Regions from separate parts of the Streptomyces sp. NPDC059142 genome, predicted to be linked through region 3. Evidence: riboswitches for the same ligand, from Rfam matches in the RefSeq annotation. Region 3 holds a riboswitch; each other region holds the start of a gene.
What was found. A riboswitch is a leader RNA that binds a small molecule or an ion and turns the genes downstream of it on or off. The one in region 3 is predicted to bind cobalamin.
Positions count from the first base shown of each region.

Region 1 (4,245 bases), on a different contig from region 3:
GCGCCCGCAGGAACGACTTGCGGGAAGGGGAGACGAGTACGGGTACGTCGAAGCGGGCCTTGAGCTGTTCGAGACCCGCAAGCGTCCTCAGCGACGGTTCAGGCGTGCTGCCCAGGAAGTGTCCCAGACCGGGGTCGATGACCAGCCTGTCGTGTGCGATGCCGGCCTTCTCCAAGGCGGCCAGACGCTCGTCGAAGAACTCCTCCATCGCTCTGGACACTTCGGCGGGATCGGTTCGCACTCTTGTGGCGGGGCCGAGGCGCTGTACGGAGTGCATGACGACGAGTCGGCACCCGGTGTCGGCGAGCTCCCCGTACTGAGCGGGATCGGCGAAGCCCTGGATGTCGTTGAGATAGGTGGCGCCCCGCGCAGCGGCGAACCGCTGTGTAGCGGACTGGTACGAGTCGACCGATACCGGGATGTCTTCGGTGACCAGCTGATCGATGACGTCGACCAGCCGCCTCATCTCCTCGTCCGCGGGCACCTGCTGGGCTCCCGGATGGCTCGCGGCAGGCCCGAGCTCGATGACGTCGGCCCCTTCCTCGCGCAAGCGGTGCGCGTGAGCCACCGCCGCCCGCGTGCTCAGGAACCTGTTCCCGTCCGAGAACGAATCCGTGGTGATGTTGACGATGCCGACCAGCGAGGGACGGCGGATTCCCACCGGCGAGGTATTCACGTGCTTATCCATGGAGGTCAAGGTTCTGGTAGATCTCCGTTGTCACCGTCGAGAAGTTCATGGTCATGAAGTGCAGTCCGGGAGCCCCTTCGGCGAGCAGTCGGCCGCACATCGCGATGGCGTGGTCGATTCCGAGTGCCCTGACCGCTCTGGGGTCGTTCTGGACCGCGAGCATGGACTCGGCGAGCCGGGCGGGGATGGCGGCGGTGGAGAGGGCGGGAATGCGTTGCAGTGAGCGGATGGTGGTGACCGGCATGATCTCCGGGATGATCGGTGTCTCGCATCCGGCCGCTGCCACCCGGTCACGGAACCGCAGATAGTCATCGACGTCGAAGAACATCTGGGTGATCGCGTAATCGGCTCCGGCCCGGCACTTGTCGATGAAGTGGCTGATGTCGCTGTCCCGGTCGGGGGAGCGGGGATGCATCTCGGGGAAGGCGGCGACGCCGACGCAGAAGTTTCCGGATTCCTTGATCAGGCCGACGAGTTCACTCGCGTACTGAATACCCCGCGGATGTCGTGTCCAGGGACCGAGCGGATCACCGGGCGGGTCTCCGCGCAGGGCAAGGATGTTCCGCACACCTTGGTCGGCGTAATGCCCGAGGATGTTCCGCAGTTCGGCGACGCTGTGGTCCACCGCGGTGAGGTGGGCGACCGGTGTGAGCGTGGTCTCCTGGGCGATCCGCCCCGTGACGTTCACGGTCCGGCCTCGTGTCGAACCACCGGCGCCGTACGTCACCGAGACGAAGGTGGGTGCCAACGCCTCCAGTTTACGGATCGCGGTCCACAATCCGGCTTCGGCCGCCGTGCTGCGCGGTGGCATGAATTCGAATGAGTAGGAGCGACCTCCTCGTGCAAGGAGGTCGCGAATGGACACTGCGCTGTCTCCCCTGGTGCTGGGGATACCGAGAGCCATGGGCTGCTGCTTTCTCTCAAGCCGGGAGCCGGACGTCGAGGCGGGTACACCCACCCCCGGCCGACCGGTACTGCGGTCAGGACGCGGTGAGTTCTTTCCGGACGGTGCGGGCGGCGGCGGCGGCCAGGTTCTCCGTGGAGGCCGTCGCCCGGGGCCGGGCGGACACCTTCAGGCCGCGGTCGGGAACGCACCGCAGACGGCCGCGGGGGTTGATTCCAGTCCGGTCCGCGGAATGTCTACGGCCTCCTCCGTGCTCAGGAGGCGCGGGGAGCGGATGTCGTGCAGGCCCGGACCGGCTTCGCACGGGGAGTCGTGCGCTACCCGTTCGGGGGTGACCCGCTCCTCGTATCCGGGGGTGTCGATCCGGCCGGCTCGCAGATGGGCGTGGGCCATGCGCAGATCGGTGAGGACCTCCGTGTGCACAGGCGCCAGCCGGTCCAGCAGCGTCAGTGGCTCGAAGTCGGCGGGCACACCGGGGGCGGGCTCGGAGAACGCGAGGTACGTGACGGGGCCGGCCAGGACGGAGCGGGCGCTCGGACCGAGGGCGAGGGCTTCCCCGAGCTCGGCGAACTGCTTGGTCGAGTCAGCGGTGACGACCGTGTGGGGCTCCAGTTCGGGCACCAGGAAGTGGTGATGGGCGTCGAACCGCTTGGTGAGCGCGATGTCGGCGTCGGCGGTGACAAAGCCCTTGCGGTGTTCCGCGACGGCCCGGTTCACTTCCCGGTTCGGTCCCCGGCGAGGGCAACCGTACGCAGTGGCCCGTGCTGCCGCGGCTGCGGACTTCGTTGTCACGGAAATCTCCTTCGCGAGATATCTCCCTTGAATCCCGGGACAGGACGCGAGCGCGAAGGAGTGACGAACCGGACGGACCCGACGCCGCACGGCGCAGCGTGATCATCCGTCTGATAGGTACGCCGACCCGCCCACGAGGCCACCGGGATATCCGTGCACGCATGGTTCGCGCACGGGCAACGGGCAGGTCTTCGGACTCGCGAGCACGCCTTCCCGCGGAAGACACCTACTGGCCGTCGCTTCCCAGGCCCGGTACGGCGGACCCAGTGCGTATGACGGCGGTCGTTCCCACTCACCGCTGCGGGGCAGTCCCGGAGTTCCACCGGGTTCCCTCTTACGACGCGTCTGCCTGGCGGGCAGGGCGAACCAGCTGCACCCGCCAGGCTAGAGCGTGGACGACCCCTTGGCCGAACGTGTTCACACTCCGGAACGTGATACGGAACACAGAATCCCGTCCGGTTCACAGGTCATCCCGTATCCACCGGACAGCTTCTCGGCCAAGCACTCCATCCGGCCGGGCAGGAATCTCTGCCCCCAGTTTCCGAGGCTCCCGCTCCTCCCGCACCCTGAGCTGCTCGGGAGCGAACGGCGGCCCTGCCGAGGTGCGCACCGCAGTGGCTCACCGGCCCGGGGAGACGTGGAACCCCCGCTGCACGCCTGCCGCCCCGTGGTGGCCGGCACCGGTGACCCGCGCTGAACGGTCCGTGCGCCTACCCGATCCAGGAGCTCAACGGGTAGTAGGCCGACCTGGGGTCTCCGCCGCGCGAGGCGAAGCGTGTCTGCCGAGCGGTTACCGCTTCGCTTCTGTGCGGAGGCTGGAGTTGACCATCAGCCGGACGCCGATGGTGGCTGCGGCGGTCGCCAGGACCGTCCAGGACGGCTGACCGGCGAGGCGGATCAGGCCGGCCGCTACGAGAAAGTCCGTGAGCACCGCTACGGCGGGCTGTGTCCGGCGCATCCGGGCAGCGGTGCACACGGCGCTGACCAGCCCGAAGGCCGTAACGACGACGGCGGCCTGGGCCAGCAGCACGGTCATGGGGCGGTCTCTGTGACGGTGGTGTCGTTTTTGGAGGTGAACCGCTCGATCTCACGGCGCTCGTGTTCGATCTCGCGGCCCAGGATGTAGTTCAGCACGGTTCTGATGGCCGCGATCGCTGCCAGCTGGCCGATCTCGGTGAACGAGGGCGCGATGGCCGTGCGGAGGATGTCGCCGGCGAGCTGGAACTCAAGTCCCAGGGCCAGGAAACGGCCGAGCGCCAGCCGGATCCGGTTGAAGCCGAAGGCAGCGGCCTCGGGCTTTCCCCGGTTGCGCGACCGGTGGATTCCGTACCGGAGGAACTGCACGAACGCCCAGACCGCGCCCACGAAGATGATCAGCGCGCCGGCGAACTCGACAAGACGTACGGCCAGGTCGACGGCTTCACGCAGGGTGGATTCCGGCAGCAGATCCGCGTACACAGCAGCATTGTCGGCCTGGGAGGGCGCCGTTGCCCGCGCGCCACCCCGGTAGCGCGGCGGTGATCCTGGATGGGTCAGTGTCCGGGGACGGCGAGGTCGCCCTCGACGTACTGGGCGCGGCCGTCGGCGAAGGACCAGTCCTCGGGACCGTTCTCGAAGGAGCTGACGAACAGGTCCTTGCCGTCGACGCCGGCTGCGGCGAGCCGCTGGGCGAGCGTGCGGTACAGGCGCTGTTTGTCCCGGGTGGTGCTGCCGTGCTGGGTGAAGATATGGACGATGACGGCGCCGGAGGTGGTGCGCTCGAAGCCGAGCCCGGCGTCCAGGGCGATGATCTCGGTGGGGTCGTGCTGGGTGATGATCTGGAAGCGGTCCCGCTCGGGGATCTTCAGGACGTCGATGAGGG
Region 1 covers NZ_JBHZDA010000006.1:26,476-30,720, reverse strand. Annotated here, with positions in the region: gene folP (dihydropteroate synthase) at 1-688, opposite strand, end outside; gene metF (methylenetetrahydrofolate reductase [NAD(P)H]) at 681-1,592, opposite strand; partial or broken gene ACFXPK_RS04315 (hypothetical protein) at 1,920-2,384, opposite strand; cobalamin riboswitch at 2,549-2,752, opposite strand; gene ACFXPK_RS04310 (hypothetical protein) at 3,175-3,420, opposite strand; gene ACFXPK_RS04305 (DUF1622 domain-containing protein) at 3,417-3,842, opposite strand; gene ACFXPK_RS04300 (tautomerase family protein) at 3,917-4,245, opposite strand, start outside.
Region 1: linked by a shared signal. The riboswitch ahead of ACFXPK_RS04315 (hypothetical protein) and the one ahead of ACFXPK_RS17070 (cobalamin biosynthesis protein) in region 3 are both predicted to bind cobalamin.

Region 2 (4,245 bases), on a different contig from region 3:
AACACGTCCCGGCCGAGGACATCGGTGCCCAGCAGGTGGCCTTCTCCGGCCGTTAGCAGTGGGGCCGCGTCCGGAGCGGTGGAGCCCGCGACAAAGGGACCGATGACGGCGAGAACGACGGGCAGTCCCAGCAGCACAAGGGCGAGCGAGTCCAGGCAGCGCGAGCCGATACTGCGTCGCGGTGCGGCCGGCGGGCGGGTGGTCACGCGCGTTCCTCCCGCTGGGGGGTCAGCCGGGCGACGGTCAGGTCGGCGAGAAGGTTCACGACCAGAGCCGTCGCGGCGAAGAGCAGGGCGTATCCCTGAACCGCCGGTATGTCGCGGTTCTGCACCGACTCGACGAAGCCCGTACCCAGTCCGCGGACGGTGAACAGCGACTCCACCACGACGGTGCCGCCGAGCAGTCCGTCCACGCAGCGCGCGAGTTGCTGCACCGACGGGGCGAGACACCCCGGCAGCACATGGCGGAGCACGATGGTGCGTTCGTGCAGGCCGAGAAGCCGCAGATGGCGGACGACGGGGCTGGTCATCCGGGTGGCGACACCGATGCGGACCTGCCGGGTCAGGTCGCAGAGCTGCCGTGCGACCAGGACGGCGACCGGCAGGACGAGGACCGTGGGGGCGGAGAGCACCTCGGTGCCGCCGAGGCCCGCGGCGGTGGCGGGCAGTAGCCCGAGTCCCGCGCTGAGCCAGGCCGTGAGGAGCAGGCCGAGCACGAACTCCGGTACGGAGTGCAGCGCGAGTACGCAGGCGTTGAGTGTCCGGTCGGCGAAGGATCCCTCGCGCAGCCCCGTCAGGACACCCAGAGCGAGGGCGAGGGGGATGAGCAGTGCCAGTGCCACGGCGGTCAGGACGGCCGTCGCGGCGAAACGGTCGCCGATCTCCTGGGTGACGGGGACGCCGGTGACGAGCGACTGCCCCAGGCGCATGTGGCACAGGTCGATGACCCAGTGGAGGAAGCGCGTGGTGACCGGCTCGTCGAGTCCCAGTTCGGTACGGGCCAGACGCTGCTGCTCGGGCGTGCCCTGCTCGCCGAGGACGGCGTCGACGGTGTCGCCCGGCAGGAGCGAGGTCAGGGCGAAGACCGCGACCAGGACCACTGCGCCCTGCGCGACGGCCGTGGCGGTCCTGATCAGCGCGTAGCGTGTCATCCCCGACGGCCGCCACGTCCGCGCCGGGCGGGGTGCTCCCTCGTACGTGGGCGTCATGCGACACGGTCCGTCGGACGTGTCGCACGGGGCGGGCCGTCAGGAAATGCGGACACGGTCGAAGCGCGCCCAGTCGCAGGAGTTGGGCGGCGCGGCCCGAAGCCCGGTGAGAGTGCCGCTGTGGCCGATGTTCCAGTCGCTGAAGGCCCACACGAGCTGGCCGCTGCGGTCCCTGGCGCGATGTTGCGCCCTGGCGAGAAGGTCGAGGCGCGTCTTCTCGTCGCGGGTGGCGGACGCCTGGGTGAGAAGCCTGTCGAAGGCCGGGTCGTCGTATCCGGTGAGGTTGTTGGGTGCGTCGGCGCGCAGCCGGGAGCGCAGGTGCGTGGTGACGGGCAGGGTGGCGGTACGGCTGTGAGCGGCGACGCCCTTGGTCTTGATCTCGCCGAAATACGTGGCGGCCGAGCGAACGTGCGGGGTGACCTTGAAACCGATGTCCTTCAGTTGGCCGGCGATGAGTGAGGATGCGTTGCCCCAGGTCGGGTCGGCATCGCTGGTCTCCAGGGCGATCGTCAGGCCGTTCGCGCCCGCTTCCTCGACCAGCGCGCGGGCCCGGTCGACGTCACGTTCCCGCGCGGGCAGGCCGGCTGGGTATCCGCGCAGTCCCTGCCCGAAGAGGTCGTTGCCCGCGGTGCCGTGTCCGGCGAGGGCGACTTCGACGAGCCGGTCCCGGTCGAGCCCGAGGGTGAACGCCCGGACGAGGCGTGGGTCGTCGAAGGGAGCCCGGTTGAGCCGGAGCAGGACGGCCTGCATGGTGCTCAGCCTCGTCCGCAGGACGCGCAGCCCGTCGCGGCCGGCCAGCCGCGTCGCCGAGGCCGCTGACAGATCGTGGGCGTAGTGCACCTGTCCGGACAACAGGGCGTTGAGCCGCGCCTGTTCGTCGTTGACCGGTACGAACTCCAGTTCCTCGATGTCCGGCCCGCCGTCCCAGTGGTCCGACCACGCGGTGAACAGGGTGCTGCCGCCCGGACGGAAGGAGCGGTAGCGGAAGGGACCCGAGCCGATGGGCCTGTCGAAGTCCTTGGTGTCCTTCGGGACGATCTCGGTGCCGGCAGCGCCAAGCGCCGCCGGGAACTCGAAGTCGGCCGCGGTGAGGACAAGGGTGAGGTCTCGGCCGGACGCCCGGCTCGCGCTGAAATCGACGCCGGCGAAGAGCTGTTGGGCCGATGCTCCGGTCGCCGGGTCGGCTATACGCCGATAGTTCCACAGAACGTCGGCCGCGGTGACGCGCCTGCCGTCGTGGAACCGGGCGTCCCGCAGACGTACGCGCCAGCGGCTGCCGGAGCTGTCGCTCTCCCAGCTCTCGGCGAGCCTCGCCTGGACCGACATGTCGTCCTTGTACGTCAGGACGCTGTCGTACAACGCCTTGGCGCGGGCCTGGTCGATGAAGAGCGGAGCTGTGTGCGGGTCCAGGGTCTCCTGCGACCCGCCCGCGCTGAAGGCGGCGCGCAGCCTGCGTCCCTGGGAGGAGCCGGGGGCGTTGCCGGGGGAGCAGCCCGCCAGAGCCGCTCCGGCGGCGAGCGCACCGGCCCCGGTCAGGAGCCGGCGGCGCGCAAGGGGAAACGTCATGGTGTGCCGAGCCTTCCACTGGGTTCCGGACACCGGAACAAGCAGAAAGACGCCCCGGTCGGCCGCCAGTTCGCGACGCGCATCACAGACCTCTTCCTGGGGAGTCCACGCCCCGGACAGTTGGTGAAGCGACGGGCCAGTCTCCTGGCTGCCGGATCGCCGCTCGCCCCGCCTTCCGGCCGGTGGGCCGTGGCATAGGGGGTCGCTCCCCGGTCACAGTGGCGGGACCGCGCCGGACTCGCACCGGCTTCCTGGTTCCCGTCGCTCAGGTGTACGCCGCGCATTATGCCTGACCATCGTGTCGGCCCGGAGTGCCCCATCCCGTATCGATCCTGATTACCCGTATATCGGAGTGGCTCTTACCCGGGCTGGCTTTTGGTGCTCGCCGCGATGACGGGGCGCGTAGGGCCTTCGCGGGCCCTGGGGGCGGGTGACCGCTTCCCGCACCCTCGGAGCCCTGCCCCTCCTCCGCAGGGCTCCGTTTCATCGAGGCCATGTGGAAAGTCGTGAACTGGCGGTACGTCGCCAAGCGTCAAGCGTCCGCCAAGGAGCGCGCCCACAGCCTCCTGCTCGGGCCCTGACGGTACAGAGCGTGTACAGATGTTCTGCTCGTGATCGTCTTCTCGCCCTTCACCAGCAGCGGGCGGGCACATCCAAGGGACCCCGGGATGCCACTGCGGCGCAGATGGGCCCAGCCGGGCAGGCGGGTGAGCAGGTCCGCCTCCCGCAGGGTGCGCTCCGGCGGAGAACCGCACGGCAGGACCAGCACCACGTCCGGCGGTGCTGACCACCTTCCGGCGTGATGCCCGCCGGGCTCGTCTCCGTGCCCCGGCGCGCTTCGCCGCGCCCCGTACGGACGCATCCGGAAACCCCTGACCAGCGGCGAAGGCGACAGGCGGTCTCGGAGGCTAGATTTACTAGGACGTCCAACTATATAGTCGCGGTGAAGGCCCGCGGTGCAGGGAAGCCGGTGTGATTCCGGCGCGGTCCCGCCACTGTGACCGGGGAGTACGCCGTCGAGCAGGACGCCACTGACGAGCTGGATGTCGGGAAGGCGGACGGCGCGCGCTGATCCGGGAGTCAGGATACCGGCCGTGGGATGTTCCGTGTTGTCCACGAGGATGGAGCTGACACGCATGGCACCGGTGTGTACCCACAACCCTGGTGAACCCGCCCTCTGACGGGACTCCGGCCATACGCGATCTCGCGCCCCCGGTATCCGTACGCCACCCGCGTGCGTGTGCGGTGACGGCGTGTGCCATCCCCGGATCCCTCCTGACGAGAGCAGGCAGTCATGGTCCGCGAGCACGAACGCGCCTCCGCGCGCGAGTTGACCCACTTCGTCGGCGGCAAACACACCCGGGGCACCTCGGGGTCCTACGGCGAGGTGTACGACCCCAACACCGGCGAGGTCCAGGCCCTGGTGCCCCTCGCGAACCGCACCGAGGCGGAGGCGGTCATCGCCGATTCCG
Region 2 covers NZ_JBHZDA010000006.1:36,519-40,763, reverse strand. Annotated here, with positions in the region: gene ACFXPK_RS04365 (ATP-binding cassette domain-containing protein) at 1-206, opposite strand, end outside; gene ACFXPK_RS04360 (ABC transporter permease) at 203-1,150, opposite strand; gene ACFXPK_RS04355 (ABC transporter substrate-binding protein) at 1,247-2,773, opposite strand; cobalamin riboswitch at 2,890-3,070, opposite strand; cobalamin riboswitch at 3,698-3,885, shown strand; gene ACFXPK_RS04350 (CoA-acylating methylmalonate-semialdehyde dehydrogenase) at 4,068-4,245, shown strand, end outside.
Region 2: linked by a shared signal. The riboswitch ahead of ACFXPK_RS04355 (ABC transporter substrate-binding protein) and the one ahead of ACFXPK_RS17070 (cobalamin biosynthesis protein) in region 3 are both predicted to bind cobalamin.

Region 3 (4,245 bases):
CGCTCGGGGTGACGAGGACCAGGTCGCCGACCCGGACCGAGACATTGCCCGAGGTGCCGACGACCAGCCCCTCCGAGGCCGTTCTGCGGGCGGTGGCGACCAGCTCCGCCCAGGCCCGTTCCAGATCGTCCCGTCCGGTCGCCGGTTCGCCCGCTCCGGTCGCCGATTCGCTTGGTACGCCGGTCAGTTCGCCGTGTTCGCCGGTCCGCTCATCCGTCATACGCCGATCCTGCCAGGCGCCGCCGGGATCTCCACGGAGTGGGTCACTCCGTAGACCCACCCAGTTCATCTTCCGTTCACCCTGACTCCTTACGTTCACCGAGGCCACCGACGTCGAACGATTGCCTGGGTCCTGGGTCAATGGAACACATCACGCTGCTGCTCGCGATCGTGATCGTGACAGCTCTCGTGTTCGATTTCACGAACGGTTTCCACGACACCGCCAACGCGATGGCGACGACCATCTCGACCGGCGCTCTGAAGCCCAAGGTCGCGGTGGGCATGTCCGCGGTCCTGAATCTCGTCGGCGCGTTCCTGTCCGTGGAGGTCGCCAAGACGATCTCCGGCGGGCTCATCAACGAACAGGGCATCAGAACAGAAGTGATCTTCGCGGCGCTCGTCGGCGCCATCCTGTGGAACCTCTTCACCTGGCTGCTCGGACTCCCGTCCAGCTCCTCCCACGCGCTCTTCGGCGGCCTGATCGGCGCCACCCTGATGTCCGTCGGCGCCTCCGGCGTCAACGGCGGGGTCGTGGTCACCAAGGTCCTGATCCCCGCGCTCGCCGCTCCCGTGGTCGCCGGACTCGCCGCCCTGCTGGCGACGAAGCTGACGTACCGGATCGGTCGCGGTACGGACGACAAGGCCACCGCCAAGGGGTACCGGGCCGGGCAGATCGCCTCCGCCGGGCTCGTCTCCCTCGCCCACGGCACCAACGACGCGCAGAAGACGATGGGCGTCATCACGCTCGCCCTGGTCACCGGCGGCGTCCTGGCCCCCGGCTCCAACCCGCCCCTGTGGGTGATCGTCTCCGCGGGCGTCGCGATCGCCCTCGGCACGTACCTCGGCGGCTGGCGCATCATCCGCACCATGGGCACCGGCCTCACCGACCTCCAGCCGCAGCAGGGCTTCGCCGCCCAGACCAGCGCCGCGACGGTCATCCTGGCCTCCTCGCACCTGGGCTTCTCGCTCTCCACCACGCAGTCCTGCTCCGGCGCCGTGATGGGCGCGGGACTCGGCCGCAAGGGCGGAGTGGTGCGCTGGTCCACCGCGACCCGGATGTTCGTCGCCTGGGGGCTGACGCTGCCGGCCGCGGGACTGGTCGCCGCCGGCGCCGAGTTCCTGACCGGCCAGGGCACCTGGGGCATCACCGTCGTCGCGATCCTGCTGGTCGCCGGCTCCGCCGGGATCTGGCTCGCCTCGCGCCGCCGCCCGGTCGACCACACCAACGTCACCGACGAGCCCGCCACCACCGGCTCCGCCGCCGAGCCGGCCGGGGTGGTCACCACCGCCATGGCGGCCGTCACCCCGCCTCCCCCGGCGGGCGCCCCCGGCCAGGACCTCTCGGCCACCATCCCGGCCCCCGCGGCCACCGCCCCGGACCAGGCCGAACCGGCCCGCCCCGCCACGGTGTAAGGAAACGACCCCATGGACATCGACTGGGCAGCACTCGCCTCCGTCTTCGGCGTCAGCCTCGTGGCGACCGTCGCCCTCGTGGGCCTGTTCACCCTGGGCATCGTGGGCCTCGCCAAGCGCGGCTCCACGGCCGCGCCGGGACCGGCCTCCACCTCGGCCGCCGCCTCCACCCCCGCCACCGGCCCCGCGCCGCTCGCGGCCCGTGCCGGCGCCTACCTGTGCTTCGCGCTCTGCGCCGGGGCCGTCGCGTACGGGATCAGCCTCATCGTGGCCTGAGCCCACGAGCACCACGCCCCAGGAGCCCCGCATCGGCCGACCGGCCCGATGTGGGGCTCCGCACACTGTCCCGTCGCAGGTCAAGGATGAGTTGACGGGTGTTGCGGAGCGTGGTGGACTTCCGGGGCCATTGACGACGGCAGCAGAGGAAGCCGGTGCGAATCCGGCGCGGTCCCGCCACTGTCACTGTGAGCATGCCTCCAGGAGCCAGGAACTCTCGCCGTCGTACTCCGAACGTCGAACCGGGGCGCGGACCCTGAGTGAGGACACTTCGCCATGCCTGGCTGCGGTTGTGCCGCGCGGGGCGGCTCAGCCGCCCCTGCCGCCGAGCGGGTCTTCGCGTACGGCGCCGCCCTCGGCCTGCTGGGCGACCGGCTCTTCGGCGATCCGCGCCGGGGCCATCCGGTGGCCGCCTTCGGACGGGCCGCCGGGGCCGTCGAGCGCGCGCTGTGGCGCGACCACCGCGGCTGGGGCGCGCTGCACACCGTGCTCTGCGCCGGAGGCGCCGCCGGGGCCGCGGCACTGGCCGCCACCGCGGTACGCCGCAGCCCCGCCGCCTCCGTGGCGCTGACCGCCACCGCCACCTGGGCCGTCGTCGGGGGCGCCTCGCTGGGCCGTGAGGCGCGGACCGTGGGCGCCGCGCTGGCCGCCGGGGACCTCGAAGCCGCCCGGCGGCGCCTGCCGCATCTGTGCGGGCGCGACCCGTACGCCCTGGACGAGGCGCAGATCGCCCGCGCCGTCGTGGAGTCCGTCGCCGAGAACACCTCCGACGCCGTCGTGGGCGCCCTGGTGTGGGGCGCGGTCGCCGGGGTGCCGGGGCTCGCCGGGTTCCGGGCCGTGAACACGCTGGACGCGATGGTGGGTCACAAGAGCGAGCGGCACCGCCGGTTCGGCTGGGCCTCGGCCCGGCTCGACGACGTCGCGGGATGGCCGGGGGCCCGGCTCACCGCCGCGCTGGCCGTCGCCGCCGGGCCCGACAGACGCGGCGCGCTGCGGGCCGTACGGCAGGACGCGCACCGCCATCCGAGCCCCAACGCGGGCCCGGTGGAGGCGTCGTTCGCCGGGGCGCTGGGGGTACGGCTCGGCGGGACGCTCGCGTACGGCGGGCGCGTGGAGCACCGCCCCGTCCTGAACGCCGCGGGACGCCCGGTCGGGGTCCAGGACATCGAGCGCGCCGTGCGGCTGGCCCGCCGGGTCAACGTGCTCGCTCTCGCGGTCTGTGTCACGGGCCGTCTCGGGTACGGCGCGGTGCGCGCGGCCCTCACCACCAGGAGGCGCGGATGAGCCGGAACAGCGGGGGCACGGGGCTCGGCGGAGGGCTGCTGATCGCGGGCACGACCTCCGACGCGGGCAAGAGCGTCGTCACGGCGGGGATCTGCCGCTGGCTGGCGCGCCGGGGGGTGAAGGTCGCGCCGTTCAAGGGCCAGAACATGTCGCTGAACTCGTTCGTGACCCGCGAGGGCGCGGAGATCGGGCGCGCCCAGGCCATGCAGGCGCAGGCCGCGCGCGTGGAGCCGACCGCGCTGATGAACCCCGTCCTGCTGAAGCCGGGCAGCGACCGCAGCAGCCAGGTGGTGCTGATGGGCAAGCCGGTCGGCGAGCTGAGCGCCCGCGGATTCTTCGGAGCGCCCGGCGGGCCGGCCCCCGGGAGGACGCTGCACGGCGGCGGCCGGGAGGCGCTGCTCGAACCCGTACTGGCCTGCCTGGCGGAGCTGCGGTCCACGTACGACGCCGTGATCTGCGAGGGCGCCGGCAGCCCCGCCGAGATCAATCTGCGCCGTACCGACATCGTGAACATGGGGATCGCACGGGCCGCGCGGCTGCCGGTGGTCGTGGTCGGGGACATCGACCGGGGCGGGGTCTTCGCCTCCTTCTTCGGGACGACCGCGCTGCTCGGCCCGGAGGACCAGGCGCTGGTGGCCGGGTATCTCGTCAACAAGTTCCGGGGCGATGTCTCGCTGCTGGAGCCGGGGCTCGACATGCTGCGCGGGCTGACCGGGCGGGCGACGCTCGGGGTGCTGCCCTTCCGGCACGGTCTGGGCATCGACGAGGAGGACGGGCTGCGGATCTCGCTGCGCGGTGGCGCCCGCGAGTCGGTGGTGGCTCCCCCGTACGGCGCGGACGTGCTGCGGGTCGCGGTCTGCGCCGTACCGCTGATGTCGAACTTCACCGATGTGGACGCGCTGGCGGCCGAACCCGGGGTCCTGGTGCGGTTCGTGGACCGGCCCGAGGAGCTGGTCGACGCGGACCTGGTGATCGTGCCGGGCACGCGCGGCACGGTGCGGGCGCTGGCGTGGCTGCGGGAGCGGGGCCTGGCCGACGCGCTGGCCCTGCGGG
Region 3 covers NZ_JBHZDA010000041.1:15,524-19,768, reverse strand. Annotated here, with positions in the region: gene ACFXPK_RS17085 (class II aldolase/adducin family protein) at 1-220, opposite strand, end outside; gene ACFXPK_RS17080 (anion permease) at 361-1,632, shown strand; gene ACFXPK_RS17075 (hypothetical protein) at 1,645-1,908, shown strand; cobalamin riboswitch at 2,029-2,148, shown strand; gene ACFXPK_RS17070 (cobalamin biosynthesis protein) at 2,185-3,192, shown strand; gene ACFXPK_RS17065 (cobyric acid synthase) at 3,189-4,245, shown strand, end outside.